Regions from separate parts of the Citrobacter tructae genome, predicted to be linked through region 3. Evidence: riboswitches for the same ligand, from Rfam matches in the RefSeq annotation. Region 3 holds a riboswitch; each other region holds the start of a gene.
The links. A riboswitch is a leader RNA that binds a small molecule or an ion and turns the genes downstream of it on or off. The one in region 3 is predicted to bind cobalamin.

Region 1 (7,811 bases), 800 kb from region 3:
CAGACGCTGTTTCAGTTTCTCGATTACGGCGACGATATCAGCATTGAAGTGCGCGACGACGGCGACATTCATCTGCTTACTCCGGTTGCAGGTGTTGAGCATGAAGATAACCTGATTGTGCGCGCCGCGCGTTTGCTGATGAAAACCGCTGCACAGAGTGGACGCTTGCCCGCCGGTAGCGGCGCGGCCATCAGCATTGATAAGCGTCTGCCAATGGGCGGTGGCCTGGGGGGCGGTTCATCGAATGCCGCCACCATTCTTGTGGCGCTGAACCATCTCTGGCAGTGCGGACTGTCCGTCGATGAACTGGCAACCATTGGGTTAATTTTGGGAGCCGACGTGCCGGTATTCGTACGCGGACATGCGGCCTTCGCCGAGGGTGTGGGAGAAATCCTCACGCCGGTTAATCCGCCGGAAAAATGGTACCTGGTTGCTCATCCTGGCGTCAGTATTCCAACGCCGGTGATTTTTAAAGACCCGGAACTCCCGCGCAACACGCCAAAAAGGTCAATAAAAACGTTACTAAAATGTGAATTCGGCAATGATTGCGAGGTTATCGCAAGAAAACGTTTTCGCGAGGTTGATGCGGCGCTTTCCTGGCTGTTAGAATATGCGCCGTCGCGCCTGACTGGTACAGGGGCCTGTGTCTTTGCTGAATTTGATACAGAGTCTCGTGCTCGCCAGGTGCTTGAGCAAGCCCCGGAATGGCTCAAAGGCTTTGTGGCGAAAGGTGTCAACCTCTCCCCATTGCACAGAGCGTTACTCTAAATCACTCGGGTTTCAGGAAGATGGCGAGATGACGAATCGCCAGGCGCATACAAAAGTATGTGACTGGTGTGAGGAATTGATGCCAGCACACATGAAACGTGAAGGATGGCGAGTAAGCCGGGCAAGCTGAGTTTCGGTGACAACGTCACCCTGTTCCAGACGTTGCATCGCGCTCTTTAATACACCGCCTGGAGAGGATACTGCCTGGCCCGCACAGTTTTCGGCAGATTCTTTCCACCAATGGACGCATGCCTGAGGTTCTTCTCGTGCCTGATATGAAGCTTTTTGCTGGTAACGCCACCCCGGAACTAGCACAACGTATTGCCAACCGCCTGTACACTTCACTCGGCGACGCCGCTGTAGGTCGCTTTAGCGACGGCGAAGTCAGCGTACAAATTAATGAAAATGTACGCGGTGGTGATATTTTCATCATCCAGTCCACTTGTGCCCCTACTAACGACAACCTGATGGAATTGGTCGTTATGGTCGATGCTCTGCGCCGTGCTTCCGCAGGTCGTATCACCGCCGTTATTCCTTACTTCGGCTATGCACGCCAGGATCGTCGCGTACGTTCCGCTCGTGTACCGATTACCGCAAAAGTCGTCGCGGACTTCCTGTCCAGCGTTGGCGTTGACCGCGTCCTCACCGTTGACCTGCATGCTGAACAGATCCAGGGCTTCTTTGACGTACCGGTTGATAACGTATTCGGTAGCCCAATTCTGTTAGAAGACATGCTGCAGCTGAACCTGGACAACCCGATTGTGGTTTCTCCGGACATCGGTGGCGTCGTGCGTGCCCGCGCTATCGCTAAGCTGCTGAACGATACCGATATGGCTATCATCGACAAACGTCGCCCACGTGCGAACGTTTCTCAGGTGATGCACATTATTGGTGACGTTGCAGGTCGTGACTGCGTCCTGGTTGATGACATGATCGATACCGGCGGTACGCTGTGCAAAGCAGCAGAAGCACTGAAAGAACGTGGTGCCAAACGCGTATTTGCGTACGCGACTCACCCGATCTTCTCAGGCAATGCGGCAAACAACCTGCGCAACTCAGTGATTGATGAAGTCGTGGTCTGTGACACCATTCCACTGACCGACGAAATCAAAGCACTGCCAAACGTGCGTACGTTGACCCTGTCGGGTATGCTGGCCGAAGCGATTCGTCGTATCAGCAACGAAGAATCCATCTCTGCCATGTTCGAACATTAATCGAGCCCGGCTCAAAAACCCGCTGCGGCGGGTTTTTTTATCCGTTTTACTTATTTGTATGATTTATGCCAACTTCAACTATCATTTTCTAGATAGATGATGCGCTCATGGATGAAACATTATTGTGAACAGACTATTTTCCTCACATGTGATGCCTTTCCGCGCCCTCATTGACGCTTGTTGGAAAGAAAAATATACCGCCTCGCGCTTTACCCGTGATCTGATCGCCGGGATAACCGTGGGGATTATTGCTATTCCGCTGGCAATGGCGTTGGCAATTGGCAGCGGCGTTGCGCCACAGTACGGCCTGTATACCGCAGCTGTCGCCGGGATTGTTATCGCCCTTACCGGTGGCTCACGCTTTAGCGTTTCTGGCCCAACCGCCGCCTTCGTGGTGATTTTATATCCGGTCTCGCAACAGTTCGGGCTGGCAGGCCTGCTGGTTGCCACGCTGATGTCCGGGATATTCCTGATCCTTTTCGGCCTCGCCCGCTTTGGTCGGTTGATCGAATATATTCCCGTCTCCGTCACCTTAGGCTTTACCTCAGGTATTGGTATCACCATCGGTACCATGCAGATTAAAGATTTTCTTGGACTGCAGATGGCGCATGTCCCGGAACACTATCTGCAAAAAGTGGGGGCGCTGTTCATGGCCCTGCCGACCATTAACCCTGGCGATGCCGCCATTGGCGTAGTCACGCTGGCGATCCTGATTTTCTGGCCGCGTCTGGGGATTCGCCTGCCCGGTCACCTCCCGGCTCTACTGGCTGGCTGCGCGGTGATGGGTATCGTTAACCTGACGGGTGGTCATGTAGCGACCATCGGGTCTCAGTTCCATTACATTCTTGCCGATGGCTCGCAAGGTAACGGTATTCCACAGTTACTGCCGCAACTGGTACTGCCATGGGATATGCCTGGGTCCAACTTTACGCTGAGCTGGAGTTCATTACAGGCGTTGTTACCCGCAGCCTTCTCGATGGCGATGCTGGGGGCGATTGAATCTCTGCTGTGCGCCGTGGTGCTCGACGGTATGACCGGCACCAAGCACAAAGCCAACAGCGAGCTGATTGGTCAGGGGTTGGGTAATATCGTCGCGCCGTTCTTTGGCGGCATTACCGCCACCGCCGCGATTGCCCGCTCTGCGGCTAACGTACGTGCCGGGGCTACCTCGCCCATTTCTGCGGTGATCCACGCAATTCTGGTGATCCTCGCACTGCTGGTATTAGCCCCCTGGCTCTCCTGGTTACCGCTTTCCGCCATGGCCGCACTGCTTTTGATGGTGGCGTGGAACATGAGTGAAGCCCACAAAGTAGTGGATTTGCTACGCCACGCGCCGAAAGACGACATCATCGTGATGTTGATGTGTATGTCGCTGACCGTGCTGTTTGATATGGTGATCGCCATCAGCGTGGGGATCGTCCTTGCCTCGTTGCTGTTTATGCGTCGTATCGCGCGCATGACGCGTCTGGCGCCAGTGAATGTTGCTGTACCGGACGACATACTGGTACTGCGCGTAATTGGCCCGCTGTTCTTTGCCGCCGCGGAGGGATTGTTTACCGATCTCGAGTCTCGTCTTGATGGCAAACGCATCGTCGTTCTGAAGTGGGATGCCGTTCCGGTGCTGGATGCCGGTGGGCTGGATGCCTTCCAGCGCTTTGTTAAACGACTGCCGGAAGGCTGTGAATTACGTATCAGCAATTTGGAATTCCAGCCGCTGCGCACCATGGCCCGTGCGGGTATCCAACCTATTCCCGGCCGTCTGGCGTTCTTCCCGAACCGCGACGCCGCGCTGGCCGATATTTAACGTTTAGCAGTGACCGGCAGGCTTTGCCTGTCGGTCACACTTCACTTCTGCAATCCTCTCTGAGTTGCTATTATCATTTCCCCTACTCCTGATGATAGCTACAGTGATGACCCCTAATTCTACATATATCTTTCGCGAAATTACCGAGGCGGATATCCCGGCCGTGCAGTCGTTTATTATCCGCCATTTGAATCTTTACTTTAGTGCCAATAAGCCACTTCCCCATCCACATGAAGATGTATTTGGCATCAATCACCAGTATATTCAGCAGCAAAGAAATTTGTTACTCGGCGTCTGGAATACGCAACAGCAACTTATCGCCACGCTGGCTGTATGTCAGTACGATGACAGAATACTCCCATTAAAAGGACGTTATATGTTGTCCGAAACGGCTGAAATCTGTCGTTGTTATGTCGAACTGGATTACCGTAGACAAGGTATTGGCAGCCAATTAGTCGCTCTGGCAGAGCATTTTTGCCGCCATCAGCAATATAAAGTGTGCTATCTCCACACTCATCACTTTTTACCTGGAGGTTATCAGTTCTGGTTGCGTCATCATTTCAGCGTTTTTTTTGATGAAGGTGGTGAACAGCAAATCGTGCATATGGAAAAACAATCGTAATAATGTGACAGAGAGCTAATAATTAAATTATTTAGCAGTCCTTATTATTTATTCTTCGATTATTTCACGGAGCAAGTATTAGTTGATCGACATCAAATAATTCTCGTTTAGTTTTTTTATATTCGTTATCAATGTTAAATCGAAGTTAACACAAAAAATATATCTAATTGTATTTTAAGGGTTTAATCGTAAAAAGGTAAGCATACCTACTGATTCAAGCGGTTGACGTGATAATTGGATACCGCTACAGTCCATCGCGACAGTATTTCAAAACATTTTTATTATTTTGAAACGGAATATGGTGCGGATGATTTCAATCTTATGCCATAGCTGCCCCCGCAACTGTAAGCGGATGCTGAATATCCCTGTGTAGTGATGATTCACTACAGGTCACTGTAAAGTATTTTTTATGGGAAGGCCGATATTCTGATTACCGCGAGCCAGGAGACCTGCTGTCATGGTTTTATACATTGAGTGGACGGGATGGTCCATGGGGTGATTTATTTGACGAATGAAAAAATTTGATTCCTGATCAAACCGGCAACAATATGTTTTATTTTCATATTATCTTGTCTGAATTTCATGATTAGATGTCATCTATCGTCATGTGCCTGTCCCGCGAAATAAACAATGACCAGACGCTAAGATTCTGGCATCAACGGGACAATGATAATGTATTCTGACATTACCTCTTCTTATTGCAAATATTCACTTCTGGCGCTGACTGGCGCGGCACTTTTCCTGACCAGTAATATCGCTACAGCGGCAAAGACACAATATCCGTTGACCATCAAAAATTGTGGTCGGGATATTACCTTCAATAAAGCCCCGCAGCGTGTAACCACCGTGGGACAGAACAGCACTGAAATCCTCTATTCTTTGGGTCTGATCGATCGCGTGGTTGGCACCTCGCTGTGGTTTGGTCCGCTACCGGAACAGTTCCAGGCAGCAAACAGCAACATTGCAGTCATCGCGCAAAACATCCCCAGCTTTGAAGGCATTATCGCCAAAAAACCGGACCTGGTTGCCAGCCAGTTTGAATGGCAGATTGGCCCGGCGGGTACGGTTGCCTCTTACGAACAATTTGGCGAACTCAATGTTCCGGTTTATACCGCCCCTGCCGACTGCGCAAAAGATAACGAAGACGGCGGCGATGGCGTGCGTAAAGGCATGTTTGATATCGCCATGGTTTACCAGGAAGTTGCCGATCTGGCGAAAATCTTCGATGTTCAGGACAAAGGCGATGAACTGATAGCCAGCCTCAAGGCCCGCGAGGCCGCTGCAAAAACGAAAATCACCGGTATGGACAATAACGTCTCTGCCGTCTTCTGGTTCTCCAGCGCCGACCTGCAGCTTGATCCCTATGTCGCGGGTAAATTTGGCCCCGCCGCGTGGATAGCACAAACCCTCGGGGTAAAAAATGTCATTGATTCCGCCGAGGAGTGGCCGACGGTCGGCTGGGAAACTATTGCTAAAGCCAGTCCGTCGGTCATCGTTCTTGGCGAAATGGGCCGTCGTCGTTTCCCGGCGGATGACTGGAAAGTCAAAATGGAATACCTCAAATCTGACCCGGTCACTCGACTGATCCCGGCGGTTAAAGAAAACCACCTGCCGGTGATAGATGTGCAAACCATGAATGCTGGTATCAGAACCATTGACGGGCTGGAAAAACTCGCCGATGCACTGGTGCAGTACGGTCTGGCACATCCTCAGACCACTCACTAATCCTCGTCATGCGTGATGCCGTGTGCCGGCATCACGCACTTTCGCACTCAGGAAAGCCATAAAGAATGAGCGAATTACGCAGGACGCGTCGGGCGATAAGTCAGTTTACCCAACGGACGCTGCTGCACAGCCTGTGGGTCAGCATGGTGATGTGCGGGGTGCTGCTGGCCGGGATTTCCATCGGTGAAACGTTTATCCCGTGGCGGCATGTCACCCACACGCTGGCAAACCACCTGTTTGGCAGCCAATATGCGGTGGACGCACTCGATGCCGGGATCATCTGGAATTATCGCCTGACCCGCGCGCTGGTCTCCGCCAGCTGTGGCGCCTGTCTGGCGGTTTCCGGCGTGGTGCTGCAATCCTTGCTGCGTAATGCGCTGGCCGAGCCTTATCTGCTGGGGATCTCTGCCGGGGCGTCGACGGGGGCGGTGCTGATCGCACTGACCGGGCTGGGTGCGGGAATTATTAGCATGTCACTCGGTGCGTTTATCGGCGCGCTGACGGCATTTCTGTTCGTCGCGCTGTTAGCTGTGGCAGCCAGAGGAAAGCACGGCTCTGCCACCACGCAAATCATTCTTGCCGGGATTGCCAGCTCGCAGCTGTTTAATGCCATCACCTCGCTCATCATTACCCGCTCGGCCAATGCCGAGCAGGCGCGGGGCATTATGTTCTGGCTGCTCGGCAATCTGAGCGGCGTGCGCTGGCCCGATGTGGTATTGGCAATCCCAACCGCGCTGGTCGGTATCATCGTCTGCTTTTGTTACGCCCGTCATCTGGACGCATTTTCGTTTGGCGCTGAATCGGCAGCCTCGCTGGGCATTCCGGTTAAACGCACGCGCAGCGTACTGATTACCGCGGTGACGGGGATGACTGCCATTATGGTGTCGATTGTCGGGGCCATTGGCTTTGTCGGTCTGGTGATCCCTCATGCCGCGCGGTTACTGGTGGGCAATCAGCATCACCGCTTATTGCCTGTCAGCGCCCTTATTGGTGCCATCTTTCTAATTGTCGCGGACGTCATTTCGCGCACCTTGCTGCCGGGGCAAGTGTTGCCCATTGGCGTTATCACCGCGCTGGTTGGCGCTCCCGCATTTTCGATTATTTTGATCCGAGGGAACCCGAGCAAATGACGGCTAACCCACACTTTACTGCGCCGCTACGTGCGGCAAATACGGTTAACCATATGGTCTGCGCCCAGCACCTGCACTGGGAGGTGAAGGGCAAGTCCATCGTCAATGATGTCTCTTTTCAGGTCGCACCCGGAGAGTTTGTTGGTATTATCGGCCCCAACGGCTCAGGGAAAACGTCACTGATTTCCCTGCTGGCCGGTTTGCTCAAACCCTCCGCCGGCAGCGTTTCTCTGAACAGCAAAGACATTCGCCGCTACTCGCGCCGCCATCTGGCACAAAAGGTCGCATTGGTTGAGCAACAGGCAGAAACCAGCGAGCGTCTGACCGCTATCCAGGCCGTTTCCCTCGGCCGCACGCCGTGGTTAAGCCTGCTATCACCGTGGTCACAAACCGACGACGATATCGTGCAGACGATGCTGGAGAAAGTCTCCCTGCAAAACCTCCAGCATCGCTGCTGGCATACCTTCTCTGGCGGCGAACGCCAACGCCTGCACATTGCCCGGGCGCTGGCGCAACAGCCGCAGGTTTTGCTGATGGATGAACCGACG
Region 2 (7,811 bases), 2.2 Mb from region 3:
GGTTTGATTGGCCTTTCACCCCCAGCCACAAGTCATCCGCTAATTTTTCAACATTAGTCGGTTCGGTCCTCCAGTTAGTGTTACCCAACCTTCAACCTGCCCATGGCTAGATCACCGGGTTTCGGGTCTATACCCTGCAACTTAACGCCCAGTTAAGACTCGGTTTCCCTTCGGCTCCCCTATACGGTTAACCTTGCTACAGAATATAAGTCGCTGACCCATTATACAAAAGGTACGCAGTCACCCTGATAAATCAAGGCTCCCACTGCTTGTACGTACACGGTTTCAGGTTCTTTTTCACTCCCCTCGCCGGGGTTCTTTTCGCCTTTCCCTCACGGTACTGGTTCACTATCGGTCAGTCAGGAGTATTTAGCCTTGGAGGATGGTCCCCCCATATTCAGACAGGATACCACGTGTCCCGCCCTACTCTTCGAGTTCACAGCATGTGTGATTTTGTGTACGGGACTATCACCCTGTACCGTCGGACTTTCCAGACCGTTCCACTACCACATATGCTGATTCAGACTCTGGGCTGCTCCCCGTTCGCTCGCCGCTACTGGGGGAATCTCGGTTGATTTCTTTTCCTCGGGGTACTTAGATGTTTCAGTTCCCCCGGTTCGCTTCGTTAAGCTATGTATTTACTTAACGATAGTGCAACGAATTGCACTGGGTTTCCCCATTCGGAAATCGCCGGCTATAACGGTTCATATCACCTTACCGACGCTTATCGCAGATTAGCACGTCCTTCATCGCCTCTGACTGCCAGGGCATCCACCGTGTACGCTTAGTCGCTTAACCTCACAACCCGAAGATGTTTCGTAAAACATTTCGACTTGCGAAAATTTGAGAGACTCGAACACACCGCTTATCTGTTCTTATTACGGAGAACAGACACAGTGTATCGTTTCAATTTTCAGCTTGATCCAGATTTTTAAAGAGCAAAACTTCGCAGTGAACCTTTTCAGGTACACTCTGAAGTTTTCTTGTGTTTTTGCAGTAAAGGATGGTGGAGCTATGCGGGATCGAACCGCAGACCTCCTGCGTGCAAGGCAGGCGCTCTCCCAGCTGAGCTATAACCCCATCGTAAAACTGTTCTCTGTACCGCTCATCCTTTATGAAAGGATTTTGGTAGGCCTGAGTGGACTTGAACCACCGACCTCACCCTTATCAGGGGTGCGCTCTAACCACCTGAGCTACAAGCCTGCAGAGATTTTTACTGCTAATTTTTCATCAGACAATCTGTGTGAGCACTACAAAGAACGTTTCTTTAAGGTAAGGAGGTGATCCAACCGCAGGTTCCCCTACGGTTACCTTGTTACGACTTCACCCCAGTCATGAATCACAAAGTGGTAAGCGCCCTCCCGAAGGTTAAGCTACCTACTTCTTTTGCAACCCACTCCCATGGTGTGACGGGCGGTGTGTACAAGGCCCGGGAACGTATTCACCGTAGCATTCTGATCTACGATTACTAGCGATTCCGACTTCATGGAGTCGAGTTGCAGACTCCAATCCGGACTACGACATACTTTATGAGGTCCGCTTGCTCTCGCGAGGTCGCTTCTCTTTGTATATGCCATTGTAGCACGTGTGTAGCCCTACTCGTAAGGGCCATGATGACTTGACGTCATCCCCACCTTCCTCCAGTTTATCACTGGCAGTCTCCTTTGAGTTCCCGGCCGAACCGCTGGCAACAAAGGATAAGGGTTGCGCTCGTTGCGGGACTTAACCCAACATTTCACAACACGAGCTGACGACAGCCATGCAGCACCTGTCTCACGGTTCCCGAAGGCACCAATTCATCTCTGAAAAGTTCCGTGGATGTCAAGAGTAGGTAAGGTTCTTCGCGTTGCATCGAATTAAACCACATGCTCCACCGCTTGTGCGGGCCCCCGTCAATTCATTTGAGTTTTAACCTTGCGGCCGTACTCCCCAGGCGGTCGACTTAACGCGTTAGCTCCGGAAGCCACTCCTCAAGGGAACAACCTCCAAGTCGACATCGTTTACGGCGTGGACTACCAGGGTATCTAATCCTGTTTGCTCCCCACGCTTTCGCACCTGAGCGTCAGTCTTTGTCCAGGGGGCCGCCTTCGCCACCGGTATTCCTCCAGATCTCTACGCATTTCACCGCTACACCTGGAATTCTACCCCCCTCTACAAGACTCTAGCCTGCCAGTTTCGGATGCAGTTCCCAGGTTGAGCCCGGGGATTTCACATCCGACTTGACAGACCGCCTGCGTGCGCTTTACGCCCAGTAATTCCGATTAACGCTTGCACCCTCCGTATTACCGCGGCTGCTGGCACGGAGTTAGCCGGTGCTTCTTCTGCGAGTAACGTCAATTGCTGCGGTTATTAACCACAACACCTTCCTCCTCGCTGAAAGTACTTTACAACCCGAAGGCCTTCTTCATACACGCGGCATGGCTGCATCAGGCTTGCGCCCATTGTGCAATATTCCCCACTGCTGCCTCCCGTAGGAGTCTGGACCGTGTCTCAGTTCCAGTGTGGCTGGTCATCCTCTCAGACCAGCTAGGGATCGTCGCCTAGGTGAGCCGTTACCCCACCTACTAGCTAATCCCATCTGGGCACATCCGATGGCAAGAGGCCCGAAGGTCCCCCTCTTTGGTCTTGCGACGTTATGCGGTATTAGCTACCGTTTCCAGTAGTTATCCCCCTCCATCGGGCAGTTTCCCAGACATTACTCACCCGTCCGCCACTCGTCACCCGAGAGCAAGCTCTCTGTGCTACCGTTCGACTTGCATGTGTTAGGCCTGCCGCCAGCGTTCAATCTGAGCCATGATCAAACTCTTCAATTTAAGTTTGATGCTCGTGAATTAAACTTCGTAATGAATTACGTATGTTCACTCAGAGACTTGGTATTCATTTTTCGTCTTGCGACGTTAAGAATCCGTATCTTCGAGTGCCCACACAGATTGTCTGATAAATTGTTAAAGAGCAGTGCAACGCGGCTTTCGCTCACCGTTGCGAGGTCCCGTATAATACGTTTTCCTCATTCAGAGTCAAGCAATTATTTCTGCTTTTCTCTGCAAGGTTCTCAGTGGAACCCCGCTGACCCGGCGGCGTGTAATCCGTTGTTCCGTGTCAGTGGAGGCGCATTATAGGGAGTTATTTCAGGCTGACAAGCGGAAATTTAAAATAACTTTCCAAGTGCGTATTTTTCCAGCAAAACTGATTAAACTGCCAGTTTTTCGAGCGTTTTGAAGCCATAACGCTGTAGAACGGGCAATAACTGTTCAGCTTCAGTGGTCATTGCCATACAGAAGGCGATGTTCTCGTCAGGTGATTTCGCATCAGGCGCTTCATGTTCTAACAACCAGGCCGTACGACGCGCAATCGCGGCACCGGAATCCACCAGTCGCGTCCCTTCAGGCAGAACCTGTAAAAGCTCTTCCTGCAATAGAGGAAAATGAGTGCACCCAAGCACCACCGTGTCAGGTGGTTCCGACATCCGCAACCACGGGCGCAGAATACGGCGCAGCTCTTCCAGAGAAACTGTTTCGCCATGCAGCTTCGCTTCCGCCAGTTCCACCAGCTCGGCGGAACCCAACAGCGCTATCTGACATTCGTTTGCAAACCGCGCGATCAGCTCATGAGTATATGAACGCTTCACCGTTGCACGCGTAGCCAGCAGCCCCACAACACCATTCGCCGTGAGTCGCGCCGCTGGTTTAATAGCAGGCACCACGCCTACCACCGGAAAGGCAAATTTCTCCCGTAACGCAGGGAGCGACACCGTGCTTGCCGTATTACACGCGATAACCGCAAGAGAGAGGGGATAGCGCTGCTGGACCGCAGTCACAATCTCAACAACACGCCCGACAATAAATTCCTCGCTTTTCTCTCCATAAGGAAAGGCGACGTTATCGAAAGCGTATATATAGTGGAGATCCGGCAAGAGATTCCGGATCTCGTTGTAGACCGACAACCCACCGACGCCGGAATCAAACACCAGCACGGTGGGACGTGGATCAGAAGGTGTAGCTGCCAGACAAGGTGTATTCCCGTCCTGCAGTTTCGTAGCCATAAACTGTCTCGTAATCTTTATCGAACAGGTTGGCGATTTTACCACGAACTGTCAGCTGTGAGGTGATTGGATATGATACTGCCAGATCCCACAAACTAACCCCTCCCATTTTTACCGGCTGGTAGGTAACGTAGTCCGTGTCATAACGCGTTCCCAGATAGTGATACGTCAGGCCCCAGTCAAAATCATAAACCTGCCAGTCGAGCTGATACTTCACCTGCTGTTTGGAACGACGCGCCAGCGGCTTGTCCGTAATCGCATTGCGCGAATCGACATAATCGTAGCTCAGCGTGTGCGCCAGCGGACCGGTATCGAAATTCGCCGTCGCTTCAACGCCTTTAATACGGACTTTGCCTTCGTTAAAGTATTTCTCGGTATGCGGGTCGTAATCGATCATGTCATCGATATCATTACGATACCCTGACACGCGCCAGTTCACGCCCGCCGTTAAACCTTCAAATGCCCCTTCCCATTGCTTGCTCTCTTCGGGATCCAGGTTCGAATTGCCATAATAGCCATGGAGTTGCCCGAGATTAGGCGCTTTGTAAGATGTGCCGTAAGACGCAATAAAGCGATAACCGTCAATAAACGCCCATCCGGCGCTGGTTTGCCATGTTCCATGACGACCAAACTCGGAGTTGTCGTCGCTACGCGCCGCACCTTCAAAGGTGAAGTCGCCAAGCTGTTGCAATCCGGTCAGATAGAGGCCCGTGTTACGCTGATCGTAACCGTCCGTGACATACCCGGTGCCAGGCTCTGTGGTTTGCTTTTGCCAGTCAACGCCTGCGCCAACGTTACCGTGGCCCACCACCATGCTGTTTGACCACTGAACATTATATTGCTTCATCTCATCCAGGGTTGCTGAGGAGTCGTAGCGGCCATAATCCGGATCATAGTTGTAGTCTTTGCTGTGGCTGTAGCTGGAAACCAGCTGCGACTGGATTTGCTCGCCATTAAAACGCAGCCCTGCATCCCAACTCTGGCTGTAGAGCTTGCGGGTATCGAGAAGCGCCGAGCCGGGGGAATAGTAGGAGTCATAATTGGTGCGGTTATCATAGCCATAGCCACGAACAAACCCGCTCCATGTGTCGGAGAAGTTGTGTTCCAGTGCGCCATACAGTGTCTTACTTAAGAAACCATCTTTGTCGGGCTGCGCCTGAGAACCGGTGCTGCCGTAGGCGACAACATCAAAACCTTTGGTATAGGCATAATCCCCCATCAGCGTAACGCGCGTATTCTCGCCTAACTGTTGTTGGGTTGAGACATCGTAATTCTGATAACCATTACTGCCCATACCGGCGGTCAATTCCGTCCCCGGCTTTTCTCGCGTGGTAATGATATTCACCACACCGCCAATCGCATCAGAACCATAAACAGCGGAACGCGGCCCGCGAATGTATTCTATACGTTGCACCAGTGATACCGGGAACTGGCTGAGATCGGCTGAGCCGCTCACCCCCGCTAAGTTCAGGCGCACGCCGTCAATCAGCACCAGCACATGGCTGGCATTGGTCCCACGAATAAAAATAGACGAGTTCTGTCCCATACCGCCGCTTTGCGCGATATCGACACCCGGCAGCCGACGCAGAACGTCATTCACAGAGGTGGATTGCCAGCGATCGATATCCTGGCGCGTAACAACAGTAATGGGGGCAAGAACGGCACTAAGGGGCTGCTGAAAACGGTTCGCAGTGACGACGAGTGTATCCAGGCTAGCGTCCTGCGCCCAACTAGAAAATGCCGCGACGGAAAGTGCCGTCAGCAGCAATGATTTTTTAATCATTGTAAAGCATCCACAATATAAGAAGGATGCCGCAGGTCCCACCGATAGTACGCGATGATGAAAACCAGATGCGACGTTAGCCGGCAGGTCTTCGGGCTTGGAAGGTTATTCAGGATATAGAATAAAAAGAAATGAAGACTTCCCACCCACAGGCAGTGTCTGCTTACGCTCTCATCTCACCTTTCCTTACCGCTGCGCGTCAGCTCCAGATTTACACTGGATTCCCTTTTAACTCACAGGACCGGAACGCGGATGCTACCGTCTGTTACAACCTACTGTCCAGACCGCACATCACAATATCGGAAATCATCAATAACTGGACATCTACTGAGCAATCCCTACAATCCCCGCGTACTTTTATTTTTCAGGATGCATCATGACCCCCGAACACCTTCCGACAGAACAGTATGACGCGCAGCTAGACGAAAAAGTGGCACGTTTGCAGAGCTTAATGACGCCATTTACTGATCGGGCTCCGGAAGTGTTTCGCTCGCCGGTCAGCCATTACCGTATGCGCGCCGAGTTCCGTTTGTGGCACGACGGTGATGACCTGTACCACATCATGTTCGAAAGCCAGACCAAAAGTCGTATTCGCGTCGACAGTTTTCCGGCAGCCAGCGAACTCATCAACACGCTGATGACGGCGATGATCGAAGGCGTTCGCAATAACCACGTCCTGCGCCACAAACTGTTCCAGATTGATTACCTCACTACCCTGAGTGGTCAGGCGGTAATATCAATGCTGTACCATAAAAGGCTGGATGACGAATGGCGTCAGGAAGCCGAGGCGCTGCGGGATGCACTGCGTGCGAAGAATCTGAACGTGCATCTGATTGGTCGGGCGACCAAAACCAAAATCGAATTGGATCAGGATTATATCGACGAACGATTGCCGGTCGCGGGTAAAGAGATTATCTACCGCCAGGTTGAGAACAGCTTCACGCAGCCGAATGCCGCCATGAATATTCAGATGCTGGAATGGGCGATTGATGTCACCAAAGGTTCACAAGGCGATCTGCTTGAGCTGTACTGCGGTAACGGCAACTTCTCGCTAGCGCTGGCGCAGAACTTCAACCGCGTATTGGCTACCGAAATCGCCAAGCCATCCGTTGCTGCAGCACAGTACAACATTGCGGCTAACAATATTGATAATGTACAAATTATTCGCATGGCGGCCGAAGAGTTCACTCAAGCGATGAACGGCGTACGTGAGTTCAACCGTTTGCAGGGCATCGATCTGAAGAGTTACCAGTGTGAAACCATTTTCGTTGACCCACCGCGCAGCGGCCTGGACAGCGAAACGGAGAAAATGGTGCAGGCGTATCCGCATATTCTGTACATCTCCTGCAACCCGGAGACGCTGTGTAAGAATCTGGAAACGTTGAGCCAGACGCACAATGTGTCACGTCTGGCGCTGTTCGATCAGTTCCCGTATACGCACCATATGGAGTGCGGGGTGTTACTGACCGCGAAGTGATTTTTTATAGGCCGGATCCTGCGTTTACGACGCCATCCGGCTACTTCACGTTATTCCGCAATTTCCTGCTTACGGTTACGCACCTTAAAGCCGATCCAGAACACCAGAATTACCGACAGTACAGCCGGGAAGAAGTTAGAGCCGATATCCGGGTATTCCGCGCGCACCACTGTGCTGTATAACAGAACGCCGAGGATAAAACAGGCGGCAGCCAGGCCCGGTAATCCCACAGGCATGGTGCGATTCTGGTAACGTTGATGCAGACAGTAAACTGTCAGCACCAGCGAAATAATCGGGAATACGGAGAATGGCACAATGGAGCTAAACAGCGCCGCAAATGTGCCATTGATCGATAAGCCAGCAACTAGCGCCAGCAGCAGCGTACCTTTATCTTGACCTGACTGTTTCATTGCTCGTCCTTCTCGTTACTCGGAGTGATGCGTCATCTTCTCTTGTTCGCGGCGATACCAGTAAAATGCGCCTTTGGCGATCATGCGCAATTGCAATAC
Region 3 (7,811 bases):
TGCTACCAATTGCTTTTAACGCCAGCGGATCAAGCCGTTGGGCTTCGAGCTGGCGGGAAAGCAGTTCAGCTAACAGTGGAAACGGCGTATCGCGACGACAGCCAATCCCGGCGACAACCCGTTGTGGCACCAGCTTCCAGTGCGGAAGGGGCAGTTCGGGCAAATCAGTACGCAAGGTGATGCAAATCAGCGCATCCAGCTCAGGGAGTTGGTGCAAGTCTGTCACCGTGATGAACCCACGACGGTCGCAATGACTGACGTCCTGCATCAGTTCATCGTCCCACCACAGGCCAACCCGCTTGTTACTGACCAGCATCTGATTGACGATTTTTACCACCGCACGGAAATCGGTCATTCGCGCATTCAACTGAAACGCCAGCGTATCGAGTGCCGCCATATCATTCACATCCGTCGCCGTGGTGATGACCGGATCGGCACCCAACATACCCGCCAGATAACGCGCCAACGTGTTAGCGCCACCCGCGTGGCCGGAGAGCAGACTGATGACATGCTGCGCACGCTCGTCAATTACCACCACCGCCGGGTCACAAAATTTGTCGTTAACCAGCGGGGCCAGTACGCGTACCGCAATACCGGTCGCACCGATAAAAATCAGCGCCGAATAGTTCGCAAACGCATCGCGGGCAGTATTGGCAAACCCGTTTTCGAAGGGAATAAACCCCTCCTCCAGCAATTTTTCGCTGGTGAAACAGGTAACCGGTAGCATTGCCGCCAGACGCTTAGCCAGCACGACACCGCCGGGCGTCAGGCAAAACAACGCGATAGATTCAGGCTTTACGGTATTCATGGCTAAAGTCCGCCGCATAGAGTTTGGAGTAGTGGTACTCCGTGCCCAGGAAGTTACCGACCAGAATAAGCGCCGTTTTGCGGATCCCCGCATCGCGCACTTTGTCGCCAATATCCTCAAGGGTGCCACGCACGGTCTGGCTTTCAGGCCAGGTCGCTTTATAGATAACCGCCACTGGCGTGGTCGCCGGATAGCCGCCCTCAATCAAACGCTCTGCGACCCGATGGATACGCTGGACAGAAAGATAAATCGCCATTGACGTCTGGTGGCTGGCAAATGCCTCCAACTGCTCGCGCTCCGGCACTGGCGTACGACCTTCCAGACGGGTAATGATCAGACTCTGCGAAACTTCAGGCACGGTATATTCAACGCCGAGTTCTGCCGCAGCGCCAAGAAACGCGCTGACGCCAGGCACCACCTGCCATTCAATACCGCGCTTGGTCAACTCTTCACCTTGTTCGCGGACCGAACCGTACAACGACACATCGCCGGTTTGCAGACGCACGACCGTTTTACCTGCTTTCACGCCGGCCTCCATCAGGTCGAGGATCTGTTCCAGATGCAGTTCGGCGCTGTCGTGACACTCAGCGTCAGGCGGGCAATACTCCAGCAGCTCGGTGTTAATCAGCGATCCGGCATAGATAACCACCTGTGCCTGCTGCAACAACCGGTAACCTTTGAGGGTAATCAGCTCGCGATCGCCAGGACCAGCGCCAACAAACCACACACTACGGGGATCAAATATCTCAGACATGGTTTCCTTCCTTCTGACAGGCGATAACAAAAACGGGATTATTCGGTTTGAAATAGTGACCACTGCCGAGCGTGGTCAGAGATGAAACCTGCATTTGCAGGCAATCCACACCCTGAATGCCCAGGTGTTCCAGATGAGCCAGCGCGGTATTCAGGTTTTCCTGAAGAATGAACGTCATCACCAGCCGTCCGGTGGGATGCAGTTGTCGCATCGACCAGTCAATCAGGTCGGTCAGGTGACCGCCGCTGCCGCCCATAAAGATGGCATCGGCTTTTTCCGTGATGGTCATCGGCGCAATACCGGGATAAATATCGATGTTGGCGCAAGCAAAATGCTGGCGATTTTCGTCCAGCAGCCTTAGCGCCGCCGGGTTACGCTCAATCGCCGTAACGCGCAGCGACGGATATTGCAACGCCGCTTCTATCGATACGCTGCCGGTCCCTGCCCCAATATCAATCAGGTGAGTGGCACGGTGTAATTCAAGTTTTGAGAGGGCAAGTGCGCGTACCGCTTCTTTGGTCATCGGCACCTTCTCTCCACGCAGAAAAAGCTCATCTTTCATCGAGGATCACCACTGCATTCATGTCATAGTCGGCATTAACTTCACTGAGCGGCAGGCAGCGGATACGTTCGTTTTCCATTGCCAGGTTTTCACCAATCACCATCCAGCGGTGTCCCTTACCCCGGGCAATAAGCTGAAGTGCAATTTCACGCGGGCCGCACTGGGCGTCCGTGACCATCGCCACCTTGTTATGTCGTGCCAGTTCATCGAAACAGACGCTACGACCGTGACTGCTGGTGAGCCACATGTCATTCATATCAATACCGGACTGTGCGCACAGATATTGCACCGCACTAATGCCAGGAATAATGTGCACATGTTCAATGCCAAAGTGGGCCACCATCCGGGTTCCAATGCCGTAGAACAACGGATCGCCAGATGCCAGTACCACCACATGCTTCTCCTGATGTTCACTAATCCAGGCTAATAACTCCGGGATATTGGCGCCGAGGGCAAACCGTTCACCGGTATAATCCGGGAACTGTTGCAGATGCCGTTTACCTCCGACCAGCACATCCGCTGTGGCAATTGCGTCGCGCGCTGCGGGGGTCATCAAATGCAAACCCGCGGGCCCCATCCCTACAACGGTGAGCATGTCATCTCCTTTGCAATCTCTGCGACTGGGCGGTTGCTGCCGAGGATCTGGTTATCAAAAGAGAACATAATGGCGTCGCAGGTCGGTGGGTTTTTCGTGAAACGCAAGGTCTGCAGGACGCGCATGCAAATACGTTTGGCCAGATGGTCATAAATATGCTGAAAACCGTAGGCGTCGATATGTTCCATGGCCGCTTCGGTGGTATCGCAGTCGCTCACCAGCGTTAGTAACTCCAGCGGTGCACCGAGCAGCGCCAGATGGGCAACCAGGGTTTCCATACGCGCATCGGCAATATGGCTGTGGGTATGGAAAATACCTGCTGCTATTTTGATGAGCTTACCCGGATGCCCGACGAGAACGATTTGTTTGAATCCAAGGCGTACCGCCTCTTCAATCATGTAGCCGACAAAGTTGCTCATGGTGACCACAACCTGTGTATCGATCCCCATCTGTTCGCGGACGAAACGTTCGCCGTGGTTACCCGGCACCAACACCACGCGCTCCAGTCCCGCCGCGCGTTTGATTTCTAACTCCAACGACAGTGAGCGCTTCCAACTCTCCTCTGACATTGGCGTAACGATACCGGTGGTACCAATAATGGAAATACCGCCCAGAATACCCAACCGCGAGTTGTAGGTTTTTTGCGCCCGTACTTCACCTTCTGGCGCAAAAATTTCAATCTGAGCCCCGCGATTGGGGCCGATCGCCTCGCGAACCGCTGACTCTATGGTCTGACGCGGCGTGCGATTAATCGCCGAACTGCCCACCGGCAGACCAATTCCTTTGCGAGTGACCGTGCCGACGCCTTCACCACCCTGTAAGCTGATCTCTCCGCTATCGTCTAACGTCACGCGGGCAAAAATAAGCATCCCATGGGTGGCGTCTACATCATCGCCACCGTCTTTGCGAATGGCAGCAATCGCCTGCTGTCCTTCAATGTGCGGCGACTCAACGTTCAGGCATAGCGTGACCCCGGACGGTGTAACAATAGAAACCTGATGGATCAAATGCTGACGCAACACCATCAGTGCAGCCACTTTGGCGGCCGCCGTCGCACACGATCCGGTGGTGTACCCTTTGCGCAGCGCTTTACCGTTGTGCCATACCGGTGCGTCAAAGGGCTGGTCGCTCATCGCGCCCCCTGCATGTGATAGAGCATGGCGTTGACGATGGCGGCAGCGACGTTGCTTCCCCCTTTGCGCCCTAACGCAGCAATGGCCGGTAGATTGCTTTGAGTCAGCGCATCCTTTGATTCCTCAGCGCCGACAAACCCTACCGGTACACCTACCACGCCGCTCACGGCAACATCATGTTCCAGCAGACGAAATAGCGCCGTCGGCGCATTGCCGAAAACAAACAGCTTTTCGCCCTCTTCCGTTACGGCTATGTCGACTGCCGCCATCGAACGGGTGATCCCCTGTTCTTTTGCCGAACGCACGACACGCGGGTCGCTGATGTAGCAGCGGCATTCACCGCCAAATTTTGCCAACAACGTTTTATTGATCCCAGAAAGGGCCATCGTGGTATCGGTGTAAATCACGCTTGGGCGGCTTAACGCTGCACAAAACTGCTCCAGCACATCACTGGAAAACCACAAAATGTCCAGCCAGTCGAAGTCAGCGGTGGTGTGAATAACCCGCTTGATGATGGCCTCATGCAGCGGACTGGCAAACTGGTAGTCCGGGCGGGTTTCACAAATAATCTCGCCAATGATGTCGAAACTTTTGGCTTCAATCGCCTGGGGTTGCTGAATGTATTGCATCGTTTTGTCCTCAGGCGACACCGACCAACAGCCACCGCAGCGCGATAAACAGCGCCAGGGCCAAGGTCGATGCTACCCACATCAATCGTATCGTTTGGGAAATGTCGTCTACTGAAATGTCACGTTGTGCGTCACCTATCCACGGCTTCTCAACGCGCTCGCCAAAGTAGTCGTTAGGACCACCCAGTCGAATGCCTAATGCCCCGGCAACAGATGCCTCCGACCACGCACAGTTAGGGCTGCTGTGGTTGTAGCGATCGCGCCAGCCAATCTGTAAAGCGCGCGAGCCGTCTTTACGGCACAAAAATGCAGCCACACCCAGCAGCAGCCAGCTCAACCGGGCAGGAATAAAGTTCGCAACATCGTCCAGACGAGCACTAACCATACCGATAGCGCGGTACTTTTCATGTTTGTAGCCCACCATGGAATCCAGCGTGTTCACGGCCTTATAAGCCATTGCCAAAGGCGCGCCGCCAAGGAACAAAAAGAACAGCGGGGCAATGATGCCGTCAACGGTGTTTTCAGCGACGGTTTCCACCACGGCGCGATTGATCTGTTTTGGCTGTAATTGGGAGGTATCTCGTCCCACAATCCAGGAGAGTTTTTCCCGGCTTTCCGCGAGATCATTGGCGCGCAGCGGACGTTCGACATCATAGGCAGCGTTGGCCAGACAGCGTCCCGCCAGCACGGTAAAAATCATCCACACCTCGACACCCCAACCAAGCCAGGGATGAATGGATTGCGCCAGTGCAAGTACTCCCCAGGACACAGCCCAGGTCAGTCCGACCACCACCACCCACATCACTGCGCCACCGACACGCAGCATACTGTCGCTATGACAATAGCGGCGTACCAGGCGCTGCACGGCGGAAATAAGATTGCCAATCCAGCGTACCGGATGCGGCCAGTTCTGCGGATCGCCAATGATAAAATCAAGCAGCCAGGCGACACACCACGCGAGCAGTGTCATAGCACGCTCCTCGCGGCAGCCAACCAGTGATTGAGCATCTCAGGGCGCTGAGCAAAATGAACATGCAGATAGCTGGCGAATGTATTACCGACCTGCCAGCCGCCGGACCATGCCTGTAACGTTTTGCCATCGCGAACTTTACGACAATTCATCACGGCCTGGGTTTGAGCGGTAAAATCGGAATAGTGAAATTCATGCCCGCGCAGCACTTCACCGGGTGCGGCCAGCAAGGTTTGCTGTTCGGCCTGCGCTTCACAGTAGCCAAATCGGGTCAGGCGCTTGCCCATTTTGCTGTGGCCGGGAATGATATCCGCCATCGGCCAGGTATTGCCGTCGCTATCTTCCAGAGAGCTACCGAGGTACATCAGACCACCGCACTCCGCATAAATAGCCACGCCACGCTGATGCGCCGCGCGCAACTGCGCCAGCATGGCGGAATTTAGGGCAAGTTTTGCGGCGTGAAGCTCAGGGTATCCACCTCCTAGCCAGATCATCTGACAGTCCGGTAAACGGCTGTCGTGCAATGGGCTAAAACGGACAATGTTGATACCCGCGCGTTCCAGTAGCGTAATGTTATCCGGATAATAGAAGTTGAATGCTTCGTCATCGGCAATGGCAAGCGTCAGCCCTACTCCGGCATCAGCAGCGGGAAGTGCGGGCCATTCGCCCACGGGGAGGGTGTCTAACTGGCTTAACGCAAGCAGCGCGTCGATATCCAGCGTTTGCTCGAGCGTCGCGGCAAATTCCTGCCACGGCAGCTGGTTTACTATCGACTCACGCGCGGTGACTAATCCCAGATGACGTTCGGGCAGCGTGACGCCATCCACACGGGGAACATAGCCCAATACCGGTACCGAACAGTAACGTTCAATCGCGACCTTGAGTAACTGGTAATGCGTTTCGCTGTTTACCCGGTTAACAATCACACCGGCAATGTTGAGCGTTGGATCAAAATGCTGGAACCCCATTACCGTTGCAGCAATTGACGTTGAGACCGCTTTACCGTCCACCAGCAAAATGACCGGACAGCCCAGCTGTTTAGCCATCGCGGCGGAACTGCAATAGTTGGGATCCGTACCATAGCCGTCATAGAGCCCCATGACGCCTTCAATGACGGCGATATCCGCCTGTTGCATCTGCTCACAAAATATGGCGTTCAACGTGGGGGCGGGAATCATGAAGCTATCAAGATTGCGGGAAGCCGTGCCGCATACTGCGGTATGCCAGCCGGTATCTAGATAATCAGGACCTACTTTGCAAGGCTGGACGCGCAACCCGCGTTTTTTCAACACACTCAACAAGCCCAGCGTCACGGTGGTTTTGCCACAGCCGCTTCCGGTACCTGCAAGAACAAACGCGCGAAAATTAGCCGCCATACCCTGATCCTGTTCAGGGTGGTAGGGGTGTAGAGATACCCAGTCTTTTCGACTGTGTGCATCTGAGCAACCCACTTCCCACCGAAGTTGTTGGTAGTCACTGACAGGCAGGTCTTCTGGCTTAGCGTCATTCTCGCCCGTCCTTCCCAATCTTGCGATCAGTGGTCTATACGGGGTCGTCAGCATCACAGCAGCGGGGGCTGCGGGGGATTCTCACCCCCTTCCCTGCCACAAACGTGGCAAACCTGTCAGCTCAGGAGCCTATTTAGCTCCAGTCATGAGATGAATTATCACACCTCATGATAAAAATTCATTTTTAATATTTTCATGCGCTCATTCAGCCAATGTTATGGCGTCATTAAGCTTATTCTCATGTCTGCATTCCGAATGAAAGTTTCAATTTATAATAAAGAAAGTCATTCATACAGACACTGTATCTCATCACAAAAATAAAAACTGGTGCAGTTTATCCTTCCGATACTATTACTTTGTTGCGCTATGACAATTTATTGTCTGCTATCCTTATTTTTCATTTTATAATGACGGACATACAGAACGATATCAAAAATCGGCAATAGCAAATTATTGCTATTTATGCTGATTCTTCGGACGAAACAACATTAATTTGTTGGCGAAAAGCCTGCGGCGTCACCTGATACGTCTGACGGAAAACTTTGCAAAAATAACTGGTTTGCGAAAAGCCTAAATTTCGCGCAATGCTGGCGATGCTCCAGTCACTGTGACAGAGCAATTCTTTAGCACTTGCCATTCGCTGTTGGTTTACCCAGGCATTAAAACCAATCCCCTGATATTTTTTGAACAGTTTGCTGAAATAATACGGGCTGAGATAAACATGCGAAGCGACATCTTCAAGGCGAAGCTCATCCGATAAATGTGCGTCAATGTAGCGCAGCGCTTTTTTCATTTTACTGTCATGGGGGGTCGGATTACGGGCAGGACGCACCGACTCCGACTGTTGTGGAC

Region 1: linked by a shared signal. The riboswitch ahead of E4Z61_RS06805 (ABC transporter substrate-binding protein) and the one ahead of E4Z61_RS02880 (cobyrinic acid a,c-diamide synthase CobB) in region 3 are both predicted to bind cobalamin.
Region 2: linked by a shared signal. The riboswitch ahead of btuB (TonB-dependent vitamin B12 receptor BtuB) and the one ahead of E4Z61_RS02880 (cobyrinic acid a,c-diamide synthase CobB) in region 3 are both predicted to bind cobalamin.

Annotation. Positions count from the first base shown of each region.
Region 1 covers NZ_CP038469.1:1,283,700-1,291,510, forward strand. The annotation lists gene ispE (4-(cytidine 5'-diphospho)-2-C-methyl-D-erythritol kinase) at 1-768, shown strand, start outside; gene prs (ribose-phosphate diphosphokinase) at 1,035-1,982, shown strand; gene dauA (C4-dicarboxylic acid transporter DauA) at 2,134-3,786, shown strand; gene E4Z61_RS06800 (GNAT family N-acetyltransferase) at 3,893-4,408, shown strand; cobalamin riboswitch at 4,652-4,879, shown strand; gene E4Z61_RS06805 (ABC transporter substrate-binding protein) at 5,081-6,133, shown strand; gene E4Z61_RS06810 (FecCD family ABC transporter permease) at 6,199-7,263, shown strand; gene E4Z61_RS06815 (ABC transporter ATP-binding protein) at 7,317-7,811, shown strand, end outside.
Region 2 covers NZ_CP038469.1:3,166,235-3,174,045, forward strand. The annotation lists rRNA gene E4Z61_RS15840 (23S ribosomal RNA) at 1-798, opposite strand, end outside; tRNA gene E4Z61_RS15845 (tRNA-Ala) at 1,005-1,080, opposite strand; tRNA gene E4Z61_RS15850 (tRNA-Ile) at 1,127-1,203, opposite strand; rRNA gene E4Z61_RS15855 (16S ribosomal RNA) at 1,274-2,813, opposite strand; gene murI (glutamate racemase) at 3,191-4,042, opposite strand; gene btuB (TonB-dependent vitamin B12 receptor BtuB) at 3,987-5,825, opposite strand; cobalamin riboswitch at 5,891-6,086, opposite strand; gene trmA (tRNA (uridine(54)-C5)-methyltransferase TrmA) at 6,202-7,302, shown strand; gene E4Z61_RS15880 (YijD family membrane protein) at 7,353-7,712, opposite strand; gene fabR (HTH-type transcriptional repressor FabR) at 7,728-7,811, opposite strand, start outside.
Region 3 covers NZ_CP038469.1:486,831-494,641, reverse strand. The annotation lists gene cbiG (cobalt-precorrin 5A hydrolase) at 1-808, opposite strand, end outside; gene E4Z61_RS02910 (cobalt-precorrin-4 methyltransferase) at 789-1,562, opposite strand; gene E4Z61_RS02905 (decarboxylating cobalt-precorrin-6B (C(15))-methyltransferase) at 1,555-2,124, opposite strand; gene E4Z61_RS02900 (cobalt-precorrin-7 (C(5))-methyltransferase) at 2,114-2,719, opposite strand; gene cbiD (cobalt-precorrin-5B (C(1))-methyltransferase CbiD) at 2,704-3,852, opposite strand; gene E4Z61_RS02890 (cobalt-precorrin-8 methylmutase) at 3,849-4,481, opposite strand; gene cbiB (adenosylcobinamide-phosphate synthase CbiB) at 4,492-5,451, opposite strand; gene E4Z61_RS02880 (cobyrinic acid a,c-diamide synthase CobB) at 5,448-6,827, opposite strand; cobalamin riboswitch at 6,917-7,091, opposite strand; gene pocR (transcriptional regulator PocR) at 7,420-7,811, opposite strand, start outside.